DNA from 2 places in the Flavobacterium alkalisoli genome. Region 1 is predicted to be linked to the other one. Evidence: riboswitches for the same ligand, from Rfam matches in the RefSeq annotation. Region 1 holds a riboswitch; the other holds the start of a gene.

What was found. Region 1 has a riboswitch for S-adenosylmethionine ahead of FUA48_RS06690 (homocysteine S-methyltransferase family protein). Riboswitches for the same ligand answer to the same signal wherever they lie in the genome.
Region 2: another riboswitch for S-adenosylmethionine. It lies ahead of FUA48_RS15650 (trans-sulfuration enzyme family protein); the one in region 1 lies ahead of FUA48_RS06690 (homocysteine S-methyltransferase family protein).

Annotation. Positions count from the first base shown of each region.
Region 1 covers NZ_CP042831.1:1,511,728-1,518,185, forward strand. Annotated here, with positions in the region: gene FUA48_RS06675 (OsmC family protein) at 696-1,148, shown strand; gene FUA48_RS06680 (hypothetical protein) at 1,246-1,773, shown strand; gene FUA48_RS06685 (barstar family protein) at 1,776-2,249, opposite strand; SAM riboswitch class I at 2,343-2,448, shown strand; gene FUA48_RS06690 (homocysteine S-methyltransferase family protein) at 2,536-3,576, shown strand; gene metH (methionine synthase) at 3,579-6,317, shown strand; gene metF (methylenetetrahydrofolate reductase [NAD(P)H]) at 6,318-6,458, shown strand, end outside.
Region 2 covers NZ_CP042831.1:3,475,166-3,481,623, reverse strand. Annotated here, with positions in the region: gene FUA48_RS15655 (homoserine dehydrogenase) at 1-1,148, opposite strand, end outside; gene FUA48_RS15650 (trans-sulfuration enzyme family protein) at 1,177-2,355, opposite strand; SAM riboswitch class I at 2,507-2,617, opposite strand; gene FUA48_RS15645 (EamA family transporter) at 2,737-3,597, opposite strand; gene FUA48_RS15640 (S8 family serine peptidase) at 3,746-5,353, shown strand; gene FUA48_RS15635 (NAD(P)H-dependent flavin oxidoreductase) at 5,368-6,306, shown strand; gene FUA48_RS15630 (hypothetical protein) at 6,323-6,458, opposite strand, start outside.

The DNA.
Region 1 (6,458 bases):
CTATATAATTTATGAAGGGGAAGAAATGAGAATGCAGGGAATGCTAAAGGGGAATGAAGTCCTGCTTTAGCATTTTTTAATGAGGTTGCAATCAGTTCAAATCTTTCCTCTAATTTTTTATGATGCAAAGGTATAAAACCTATTTGGAATAAAAAAAATGCCTCAGGATTTTAATACTTTATCTCTATGAAAAAATAGTGTTTCAAGTTCCCTGAAATTTAAATACGTAGTATTTATAGGCTGATTTTGTGTTTTTTAAATGTTAATTTTTATTTTGGGTATTGCGTATGTCAGGAATTGTTCAGAAGTTTGTTACTCAAAATCAGAAGAAATGAAATTTAATATTTGTCATACATTTTACTTTATGTGGAAAACTTCCGCAGGGGTGACTGTTGACTAATTTTAAATCAAAAAATTATATAAGCACAGTAAGCCCCTGCCAACAGCAGGGGCTTTTTTATTTTAAGAAAAAAACTAAAACAGGAACAGGGTATGAAAACCTTCACATTTTTTAAATCATTTATTATTTGCCATCACATTTGTTATACATGGATGTGGATGCCCCATTGCTGTTACCAAAAGCGAACGACTTAATCTGTAGTTTATATATAACCCAAGTTTAAAGTCCTTTTGGTAACCCTCCAAAAGGACTTTTTTTATTTCAAATCATTATCAATAGCTTAAAAAAAATAATTATGAGTGCAACTTCAATTAATGTACTGGGGTATACAGGAAACAATAAACAGTTTGTTGTAAAAACCCTGAATACTGATTTAAGGATCAGTGAGAATGAAAAATTTCCCGAACTGGAAGGCCCTAACCCTTACGAATACATTCTTGCCGGTTTTGCAGGGTGCATCAATTCGCTGGGTCAGCTGGTGGCAAGTGAACAGGGCTTAACGCTGGACTCACTTCAGGTGGAAATTACTGGGAACTTTAATGTTGCAAAGTATGAAGGCAGGCCTACTAAAGAAAGGGCAGGTTTTAATAAACTGGAAATTACCCTTAAGCCTACAACAAAGGCACCGTTAACCGCATTGCAAAAATGGCTGAAGGAAATACAGGACCGCAGCCCTGTTTATGATAATCTGGTTAATGCCACTCCGGTAGACCTGATACTCTATAAAGAATACAATTACTCTAACTAAGAGGAAAAGATATATAAGTTGTTTTTTGTTTGTTTGTGAAGAACTGCCACCTCCCGCTAAAGCGGGAGAAGCAGTTTCTTAAAAAAAGAAAATCGTAATGAATAATAGAATCAATATAGTGCTCTTTGGTATAGGAAATATAGGGAGCGCATTAATAAATAAAGTTTTAAAAGAAAGAAAAGAACTGGCACTTGAGAGTAAGATAGATTTCAGGTTTCCTGTAATTACAAACTCATCGGTTGCCTTTTTTGCAAAGGAAGGTGCTAATTTTTCATGGGAAGCCAACTTTATACAGTTTAGTATTCCGTTTAAGATGGAAGACGTGGTTAGCTATGTTCTTGCTAATAATATTAGTAACCTGATTGCGGTTGATGCCACTGCCGATGCTAAGCTGCCATCGCAATATATAAAACTGATACAGGCAGGGTTTAATGTGGTATCGGTAAATAAAACTGTTGCTGATCTTCCTGCTGATTTTAAGGAAAACGTAAAACTGGCAGCATCGGTACGCGGACTGGAAAGCACTTTTGTACACAATGCTAAAGGGGATAAGCATGCAGCTGTAGAAAAGTTATTTGAGTCGCTTATAGAAATAGCCGAAAAGCAAAAAAGGCTTGCGGCTTAATGTTACCAATCCCAGGATAACTCTATGGAGCCTAATGGGTGTAATGGATATTTGTTGCTTTTAACTTTAATTAAAATTATTAAACGTTCATTAAATAACAAATGACGTCTTGAACTTGCTATAAATATATCCATAAGTGTATGAGCTGTATTTATATTAAGAGTATCCAGATTTCGGAATACTACAACAAGTCCGTCATTTGTTATTTCAAGTTCGTTAAGACATTCGTTTAAAGCACCGTAGTTTTTTCCATAATAGCCCGGAAACTCAAGCTTATCAGAAAGTTCAAAGTGCATTAATTCCTGTGTTTCCCATGTGCTGCAATCAAATTCTGTTACGTTGTAATTTTCAGATTCCAGCCAGGAGATATCGTTTTTTAAAGATGCATCTTCAGTATAGGGCTTTATAGATCCACGACACATTATCTGATAATCCAGTCTTTGCCATGTGTCCGGATTGTTGTCAAACTTGAACATTTTTCGGAATTAAGAAATTTGATTCAAAATTAAAACAAATTTGTTTTGTAACAATTTATTACATTACTTTGCAGGGTTCTTTTACACATTGATTTGTTATCACGAAAGGCAGAGGGAATAGACCCGTTGAAGCCTTAGCAACCCTTTAATCTTTAAAGAAGGTGCTAAATTCTACCGCAATTGAGCGGATAGATAACACAAGAAATATACTTACGGTATATTAACTCCACTTTTTTTGATGACATATTGATTTTATAACGGAACATTAATCCGAATATAAACTGTTATGTCAAAAATACATCAGGCCCTTAATGAAAGGATACTTATACTGGACGGCGCCATGGGTACCATGTTGCAGCGGTATAATTTTACTGAAGAAGATTTCAGGGGCGAACGATTTAAAGATTTTCCGCATCCGTTAAAAGGCAATAATGACCTTTTAACACTTACCCAGCCACAGGCTATAAGGGATATTCATGCCCAATATTTTGAGGCAGGTGCCGATATTGTTGAAACCAATACATTTTCGGGCACTACTGTTGGTATGGCCGATTACCATATGGAAAGCCTTGTTTACGAACTTAACTATGAGTCGGCAAGAATTGCCCGCGAGGTAGCTGATGAATATACCGCTAAAAATCCTGATAAACCCCGATTTGTAGCAGGTTCCATAGGGCCTACAAACCGTACGGCAAGTATGTCGCCCGATGTAAACGACCCCGGATTCAGAGCCATAACTTTTGATGACCTTTTAATTGCCTATAAAGAGCAGGTGCATGCCCTTATTGAAGGAGGTAGTGATATTCTGCTGGTAGAAACCATTTTTGATACGCTTAATGCAAAAGCGGCCCTTTTTGCCATAGAAGAGGTAAAAGATGAGTTGGGTATAGATATACCTATCATGGTTAGTGGTACAATTACCGATGCTTCGGGCAGGACACTGTCAGGGCAAACGGTAGAGGCATTTCTTATTTCTATTTCACATATTCCTTTATTAAGTGTGGGCTTTAACTGTGCGCTTGGTGCCGATCAGCTTAAACCGTACCTGAAAAGGCTGGCTCATAATACTTCGTTCAACGTGTCGGCACACCCTAATGCGGGTCTGCCTAATGCATTTGGACAGTATGACCAGACACCGGAAGAAATGCAGCAGCTTATTAAAGAGTATCTGGATGATAACCTTATTAATATTATTGGGGGGTGCTGTGGTACAAACCCTGAGCATATTAAACTGATAGCTCAGGTGGCAGCGCAGTACAAACCCCGAAGCCCCCTAACCCCCAAAGGGGGAATAGTAACAGACTCACTTAAACAGGGAATTATTTAGTTATGGAAAAGAGTCAGTTTATAGAAAATAATCAGGAATTTTTATCAGGTTCTTCTGCTCCCCCTTCGGGGGCAGGGGGGGCTAGATACCTAAAACTATCGGGGCTGGAACCGTTAATCGTAACGCCCGAAAGTAATTTTATTAATGTGGGAGAACGTACCAATGTTACAGGTTCCCGAAAATTCTTGCGCCTTATAAAAGAGGAGAAGTATGAGGAAGCACTCGATGTAGCGCGTGCTCAGGTGGAAGGCGGTGCCCAGATTATTGATATTAATATGGACGAGGGCATGCTTGATGGTGTACATGCCATGACTACTTTCCTGAACCTTATAGCATCTGAGCCGGATATTGCCCGTGTACCTGTTATGATAGACAGTTCCAAATGGGAAATTATAGAGGCAGGGCTTAAGGTTACTCAGGGAAAAAGTGTAGTAAACTCCATTAGCCTTAAAGAAGGTGAAGCACTTTTTATTGAGCATGCAAAAAAAGTAAAACGCTATGGGGCAGCGGTAATTGTAATGGCTTTTGATGAGGTGGGTCAGGCTGATACCTACCAAAGGCGTATAGATATATGCAAGCGTTCCTATGATATACTGGTTAATCAGGTAAATTTCCCTCCGGAAGATATCATCTTCGACCCGAATATTTTCCCGGTAGCTACCGGTATGGAAGAACACCGTAAAAATGCCCTTGACTTTTTTAAGGCCGCCCAATGGATAAGGCAAAACCTGCCTTATGCTCACGTGAGCGGAGGAGTAAGTAACGTATCGTTCTCCTTTAGAGGTAATGATAAAGTAAGGGAAGCTATGCACTCAGCATTTTTATATCATGCTATTCAGCATGGTATGGATATGGGTATTGTTAACCCGGAAATGCTTGAGGTGTATGATGAAATAGATAAAGACCTGCTGGAGCATGTTGAAGATGTGCTTTTAGACCGCCGTGATGATGCTACCGAAAGATTATTGGCTTTTGCTGATAATGTAAAAGGAGATGTGAAATCTGTAGAAAAGCAGCTGCAGGAATGGCGTGCACTTCCGTTACAGGAAAGAATAACACATGCTCTGGTAAAAGGAGTTGACGAATTTATAGAAGCAGATGTTGAGGAAGCACGTCTAAGTGCAGTTAAGCCTATTGAGGTTATCGAGATAAATCTTATGGCTGGTATGAATGTAGTGGGCGACCTGTTTGGGAGTGGTAAGATGTTTTTACCGCAGGTAGTAAAATCGGCACGTGTAATGAAAAAAGCAGTGGCCTATCTGTTACCTTATATTGAAGAGGGTAAAGGTAAAGGAACCTCGGCTGGTAAGGTGTTAATGGCCACAGTAAAAGGAGATGTGCACGATATAGGTAAGAATATAGTATCGGTAGTGCTGGGATGCAACAATTTTGAGATTATAGATCTTGGGGTTATGGTTCCGCCCGAAAGAATTATCGAAACCGCCATAAAGGAACAGGTAGATATTATAGGGCTTAGCGGGCTGATAACACCTTCGCTTGACGAAATGGTATATCTGGCAAAAGAACTTGATAAGCTTAACATCAGTATCCCAATTATGATAGGCGGGGCTACCACATCGAGGGCACATACTGCGGTAAAGATTGCGCCTGAGTATAGGGAAACCGTTGTACATGTTAACGATGCCTCAAGGGCAGTAACCGTAGCGGGTAACCTTATTAATACAGGTACAAAAACCGAATATTCAAAAATAATAAGGAAAGAGTATGATAAACTTAGAGAGGGTTATTTAAACCGTTCGCATGATAAGGATTTCCTTTCCATAGCCGGTGCAAGGGCAAATAAGCTTCAGTTGGACTGGGGTAATTACATTGCCCATAAGCCTAAGGCTATCGGGATACATACTATAGCACCTTCATTAAAAGAACTGGAACCTTATATAGACTGGACACCGTTTTTCCGTACGTGGGATTTACATGGTAAATACCCTGATATACTAAAAGATGAAATAGTAGGGGAGCAGGCGGTGATCCTGTTTGAGGATGCCCAAAAGATGCTGGCAGATATTGTTAGTGAAAACTGGATGCAGGCCAAAGGAGTATACGGTATATTCCCTGCCAATCAGGTGAATGATGACGATATAGCCGTGTATGATGAAAACGGAAGCGAGCTGGTAACGTTTCTTACGCTAAGGCAGCAGTCGCAAAAAACAAAGGGTGCGCCAAATATAGCTTTAGCCGATTTTGTTTGTCCGAAAGAAGCAGGTAAAACCGATTATATGGGAGCCTTTTGTGTAACCACAGGTTTTGGTGTGGATGAAAAAGCTGCAGCGTTTGAAAAAAATCATGACGATTATAACTCGATAATGGTAAAAGCTCTGGGTGATCGTTTTGCGGAAGCCTTTGCAGAATATCTGCATGAAAAGGTAAGAAAGGATTTTTGGGGGTATGCCGCTAATGAGGACCTGAGCAATGAGGCACTTATAAAAGAAGAATATAAAGGTATACGTCCGGCACCGGGTTATCCGGCTTGTCCTGACCATTTAGAGAAAAACACAATCTGGCAGCTGCTGGATGTTGAAAATAAAACAGGTGTAACCTTAACCGAAAGCCTTGCCATGTGGCCGGCATCATCGGTATCAGGATATTACTTCGGTAATCCTGAAAGTAAGTACTTCGGACTTGGGAAAATAAAACAGGATCAGGTTGAGGATTATGCCAAAAGAAGAAATATAAGTATTGATGAAGCCGTAAAATGGCTTAACCCAAATATTGCAGATTAGATGAAAGTAACTGAGCATATAGAAAATGCAAACGGAAAAACACTTTTCTCTTTTGAGATACTGCCTCCGCTAAAGGGGCAAAACATACAGTCTATTTTTGACAGTATAGACCCGTTAATGGAGTTTAAGCCGCCTTTTATA
Region 2 (6,458 bases), 2.0 Mb from region 1:
CTTTGCAGGGTCTTTAGGTTTTCCAGGGAAATGTTACCTGTTATATAACCAGACTCATTATTTACATACGATTCCTCTATAGTGTCAAAATATTCTTTAAGGCTTTCGGCCTCTTCTTTTGTATGGCGCAGGAATACTTTTAGGCTTACCTGGTTAGAAAGAACCAAGTCTTCCTGCTGGTATATTTTTTTGTATTCGTAACGGTAATCATAACTCAATGCAGATATATCTGATAGTACTGCCGAAGCTGTAGGATGTGCACCCGCACCGCGGCCTACAAAAAAGTGAGTATCGGCAAAGCTTGTTTTTGTAATAATTCCGTTAAATACATCATCTACGGTAAACAGGCGGTCTTCGTTACCCACGAACTTAGGAATAACAAAAGCGGATAGGTTTCCGTTTGCCCCTTTAAAGGCCTGTGCTACCAGTTTGATTTTTAGCCCTTTTTCGCGGGCATACTTAAGCTCCAGTCCGCCTATGTTGTCAATTCCTATGTTAAAGATATCTGTAGGGTTTGCAATGTAGCCAAAAGAGTGTGCTAATAATATTAGCAGCTTATATTTGGCATCAAAACCACCTGTGTCAAGAATAGGGTTACTTTCTGCAAAACCTTTATCCTGTGCCTGTTTTAAGGCTTCCTCATAAGAAAGGTTCTCGGCAAAGGTTTTGGTAAGTATATAATTGGTAGAGCCGTTTACAATACCTTCTATAGATTCTAAAAGATCGTTGTCATAATACTCTTCCAGATTACGTATTATAGGCATACTGGCACAACAGGCTGCTTCATATAACAATGGTACATTGTATTCACGCTGTAGTTCCAGCAATTCGGTAAAATGTTCGGCAACCATCTTTTTGTTGGCAGAAACTACTGCTTTCCCTTTTTTAAGGGCAGCCGATACAATTTCAAATGCAGCATCGGCATCATCAATAAGTTCTACAACAACATTTATATCATCGTCGTTAAGGATGTCGTTTTTATCAAACGTAAAGTTTTCGGCACCTATTTCGCGTGCTTTGTTTTTATCCTTAACACAAATGTTTTTAATGTTTGCCTTTAGTCCGGGAGTTTTATCAAGTACTTCATATAATCCGAAGCCTACACACCCAAAACCGAATAATCCTATATTTAATTTTTTTCTTGACATTTTTATACTCTTCTTTTTTCTGGTTTAATTAAGCTGTTACAGCAGTTTTATCAGCATTTGCCTTTACAGCAGCCTCAATGGCCTGTTTTAGGTCGGCAATAAGGTCATCAGCATCTTCAAGTCCAACAGACAGGCGAATTAAGCTGTCGGTTACACCCGAACCGTATCTTTTTTCGGCAGGGATAGATTTGTGAGTCATTTCACAAGGCAGGCAGCAAAGGCTTTTTACTCCTCCAAGGCTTTCTGCCAGTTTGAAAAGTTTAGTCCCCGAAACAATTTGTGAGGCCAGTTGCTTATCGTCAATTACAAGATCAAACGCTATAACTCCGCCAAAGTATTTTTGTTGGCTTTTAGCAATCTCATGATTGTGGTGAGACGGAAGCCCCGGATAGTAAACATTTTTAACCAGTTTCTCTTCCAGTAGATATTCGGCAATTTTTTGAGCGTTTTCAGCATGTTGTTTTACCCTAAGGTTTAATGTTTCTATACCACGGATAACCAACCAGCTGTCAAAAGGACCTAGTATAGCTCCCGAAGCATTTTGGATAAATTTGATTTTTTCGCTTAGTTCAGGAGTTGAGGTTATTACAAGACCTGCAATAAGGTCGCTGTGTCCTGCAATGTATTTTGTAGCACTGTGGATGATAATATCAGCTCCAAAGTCTATAGGTTTTTGAGAAACCGGAGAAGCAAAAGTGTTGTCTACGCAAAGAAGTATGTTATGTTGGCGGGCGGTTTTTGCAATAGTACGGATATCGGATACTTTAAGGGTCGGGTTAGTAGGCGATTCAATCCATATAAGTTTTGTCTTGTCGGTTACTGCATCCGCAACGTTTTGTGCGTTAGTAGAGTCTACATAGTTTATTTTAATACCAAACTTTTGGTAAACGTGTGTAAATAAACGGAAAGCTCCACCGTAAATATCATCCACTGCAATAATCTCATCACCTGCTTCAAGTAGTTTAACTACTGCATCAATAGCTGCAAGTCCGCTGGCAAAAGCAAAACCGGCATGCCCGTTTTCAAGTTTGGCAATGCAGTCTTCAAGAACTTTGCGGGTTGGGTTGTTACTGCGTGAGTAATCAAAACCTTTGTGTACACCCGGTGCATCCTGTACAAAAGTTGATGTTTGGTAAATAGGGGTAGAGATAGAACCTGTTAGCGGGTCAATCGGTAAGCTGTTAAGAATTAGAGTCTGCTCTTTCATTTTTTTTGATGTTTAGAATATTTGACATTTTTTCAGATTCTGTAAAAAAACATTCTAAACCAGTCTATCGGAAAGGGCATAAAACAAAAATGCCTTTCCGATAAGTCAGAAAGGCACATAATATATTTGAAGTATTATCTACGTATTTCTAAACTTATCTTTCCATGCTATGCATGGTTGAATGTGGCACCTTATTCAGTTTTACCTGAACAGGTTGCCAAGACGTCATAGGGTCAAATCCCTCGGTCTTTCTGGATAAGAATTATTTTCTAAAGAACTTGCTGCAAAGTTAATGGACAAACTTTTAAATTTCCAAATAAAAATTTATTTATTTTTTAAAGTGTTGATTTTTAGTATTTTAAAAATTTTGTTTTCAGAGCTTTAAGCCGATTGCATTTGGGAAAGGGTGATAAAAATGATAGCACAGAGTGCCATAAAAAGCCCCAAATAATTTAATCGGGTCATTTTTTCCCTAAAGACAAATATGCCGGCAAGCGATCCCAAAACAATAACTCCCATGTTCATTCCGGCAAAAACAACAGACGGATCTTTTGCAAATTCCTTGTGCGCATAAAGGTAAAAAAGGATATTACAGAAGTTAAAAATTCCCACAAGCGCACCAAAGGCAAAATTGAAGAGACAGAATTTTTCTTTTTTCACAATCAGTTCATAAATAACATATAGCCATGCTATTACCAGTGCTCCACAAAAAATAACAAAAAGAGAAGTGGTAAAAGGTAATGATGTCTGCAATGCAATATTTTTAAATAGTACATCTACTGTACCAAAGCCGAAAAGCACTATAGCCGGGTATAACCATTTGTTTTCGGTATTGTTGTCCTTTTTTGAAAGGATTAATGCAATAGCAGGAAAGCCTATAGCCAGGCCTATTATTTTATAAACAGAAAATGATTCCTCAAACAAAAAATAGGCAGCAATAACCGGTATAAACAAAGATAAGCGCTGTGCAGCATCGGTCTTTACGATACCCATATGTTTAATGGATAAAGCGAGAAATACAAACACCGAAGGCAAAAGGATGGATAGCGGGATGTAAAGTTCCCAGGGAGCATCGTTGGTTACGGTTTGCAGATCGGGCTTAAAAAAAAGATAGCAAAGTACAATGGCAAAAATATAATTCCAGGCTACTATCTGGCTGATGTTTGCAGTATACTTTTTTGATGTTTTAAAAATAACACCTACAGTTACACTACATATAATACTTAAAATAAGATATAACATTATAAAACCGGTTTGCGCAAAAGTAATATCTTTTAGTTACTTGCAGGCATCTTTTGTATATTTGATTCCTACTAGGTAATAGTGTTGTAAATAAACCAAAAACACCTACAGGGCGTATATTTAGTTACAGGTCAATAAAAAAATTAAAATGAAAAAGCAGTTATTTATACTGTTCCTTATATTATCAGCAAATTGCTATGCACAGGAGGATGCCTGGGTTTACTTTAATGATAAACCCGATGCCGAGTATTATCTGGCAAATCCGCTTGAAATGTTATCGCAACGTGCTTTAGACAGAAGGACCAATCAGGGCATTGCACTTGATGAGCTGGATGTGCCTATTCATGAGGATTATGTTTCTCAAACCGATGCCGCTAGCGGTATTACGGTTATTGCAAAATCCAAATGGCTTAATGCGGTACATGTACGCGGAACAATTGAGGATATTTCGGCACTGACTTCACTTAGTTTTGTACAAAGTATTGAATTTGCAGATAAAACCATAAACACTCCCGGCAGGCCTGCTGTTTCGGCAAGAACAAGTACAGTAAATAATAAACTGGATGTTCAGGAGAATTATGATTATGGCATGAGTACTTCCCAGATAGACATGCTTAACGGGCAGGTACTACACCAGCAGGATTATACAGGGGAGGGAATGATAATAGCTGTTATGGACTCCGGATTCCCGGGAGTTGATACGGCACAGCCCTTTCAAAACCTTTTTGACAACAATCTTATTTTAGGGGGGTATAATTTTGTAGATGGCAGTAATGATATTTATACAGCCGATAATCATGGTACTTATGTGCTATCTACAATGGGGGGCTTTGTAGAGGGAGCTCTTGTAGGTACTGCACCTAATGCTTCTTACTACCTGTTTATTACCGAGGATACAAGTAGTGAAAACCCTGTAGAGGAATCATATTGGGTTGAGGCAGCCGAAGTAGCCGATAGCCTTGGGGTAGATGTAATAAACACATCATTAGGCTACTATAACTATGATAATCCTAACTATAATTATCCGTATGAATCGGTTAACGGGCAAACTGCATTTATGACCCGCGGTGCTGATATAGCTTTTAGCCGTGGTATGATAGTAGTGATTTCGGCAGGAAACAATGGTAACAATGCCGACCCGTATATAGAAATACCTGCCGATGCCTTTAATGTACTTACGGTAGGCTCTGTAAGCTATGATGAGGCACGCTCTTATTTTAGTAGTATAGGACCAACAGGTGACGGGCGCATAAAACCCGATGTTATGGCGCAGGGATCGGCGGCTATTTTTGCTAAGCCAGACGGTACAATAACCTTTGGTAACGGAACTTCTTTTTCCAGTCCTATAACTGCCGGACTGGTAACCTGCCTCTGGCAGGCATTTCCTGAAAAGACAAATACTGAAATTATGGATTTGGTAAAGGGCTCAGCCGACAGGTTTACAAATCCCGATTTTGAATACGGTTATGGTATTCCGGACTTTGCCTTTGCTTTAAATGAGCTTACCGTTAAGGAGGTAGCCAAAACAGATTTTATTTTATACCCTAATCCTGCAAATGATGTTATAAATATTGCTTTTCCGGATGATTTCGGGCAGGCATCAATAACTATTTATAACAGTTTAGGGCAGGTTGTGATTAATGAAACTATCACTGAAGAAAGCTTTTTGTCAATTAAAGAACTAACTAAAGGAATTTATAGTTATATAATTCAGTCTGAAAATAAAACCAAATCGGGAAAACTAATCAAAGAATAATATAGTAATCAATAATGAACAGAATAACTCAACTATTTAATATACAATACCCTGTAATACAGGCAGGAATGATTTGGGCCAGCGGATATAAACTGGCAAGTGCAGTAAGTAATGCAGGCGGGCTTGGCCTTTTAGGGGCGGGGTCTATGTATCCGGCAGTACTGCGCGAACACATACAAAAATGTAAAGAGGCAACCGATAAGCCTTTTGGTGTTAACGTGCCTATGCTGTACCCAAATATTGAGGAGATAATGAACATTATTGTGGATGAAGGCGTGAAGATTGTTTTTACTTCTGCCGGTAACCCAAAAACATGGACTGCATGGCTTAAAGAAAGGGGAATAACTGTTGTACATGTTGTTAGTAGTGTAAAGTTTGCCCTAAAGGCTCAGGAAGCAGGTGTTGATGCTGTTGTTGCCGAAGGTTTTGAAGCGGGTGGACATAACGGTAGGGAAGAGACCACTACATTTACGCTTATCCCGATGGTGAAGGAAAAATTACAGATTCCGCTTATAGCGGCAGGAGGCATCGCTACAGGCAGGGGAATGCTCGCAGCCATGATACTTGGCGCCGATGCCGTACAGGTAGGGAGCCGATTTGCAGCTTCGGTTGAATCGTCTTCACATGATAACTTTAAGCAGGCAATAGTAAATGCGCAGGATGGCGATACACACCTCACATTAAAGGAGCTTGCTCCGGTAAGGCTTATAAAGAATAAATTCTTTCATGATGTGGCCGATTTGTATACCAAATCTCCATCTGTAGATGATCTTAAGGCATTACTGGGCAGGGCACGTGCCAAAAAAGGTATGTTTGAAGGAGATCTTGATGAAGGGGAACTTGAAATAGGACAGATAGCAGGACTAATACATGAAATTAAACCTGCTGCCGAAATACTAAACGAAATTATTACCGATTTTGAAAAGGCCAAACAGGAAGTTGTAAGTCTTTAAATATAAAAAAGCCCGACTATAACAGTCGGGCTTTTAGTTTTTTATAGGTTGTTATAAGCTGTAACATAAAAAATATCTGACCAATCATGAAGGCAATGGCAGCAAGAAAAAATGATTTGAATACAAACTCGATGTTATCTGAAGAGAAATCA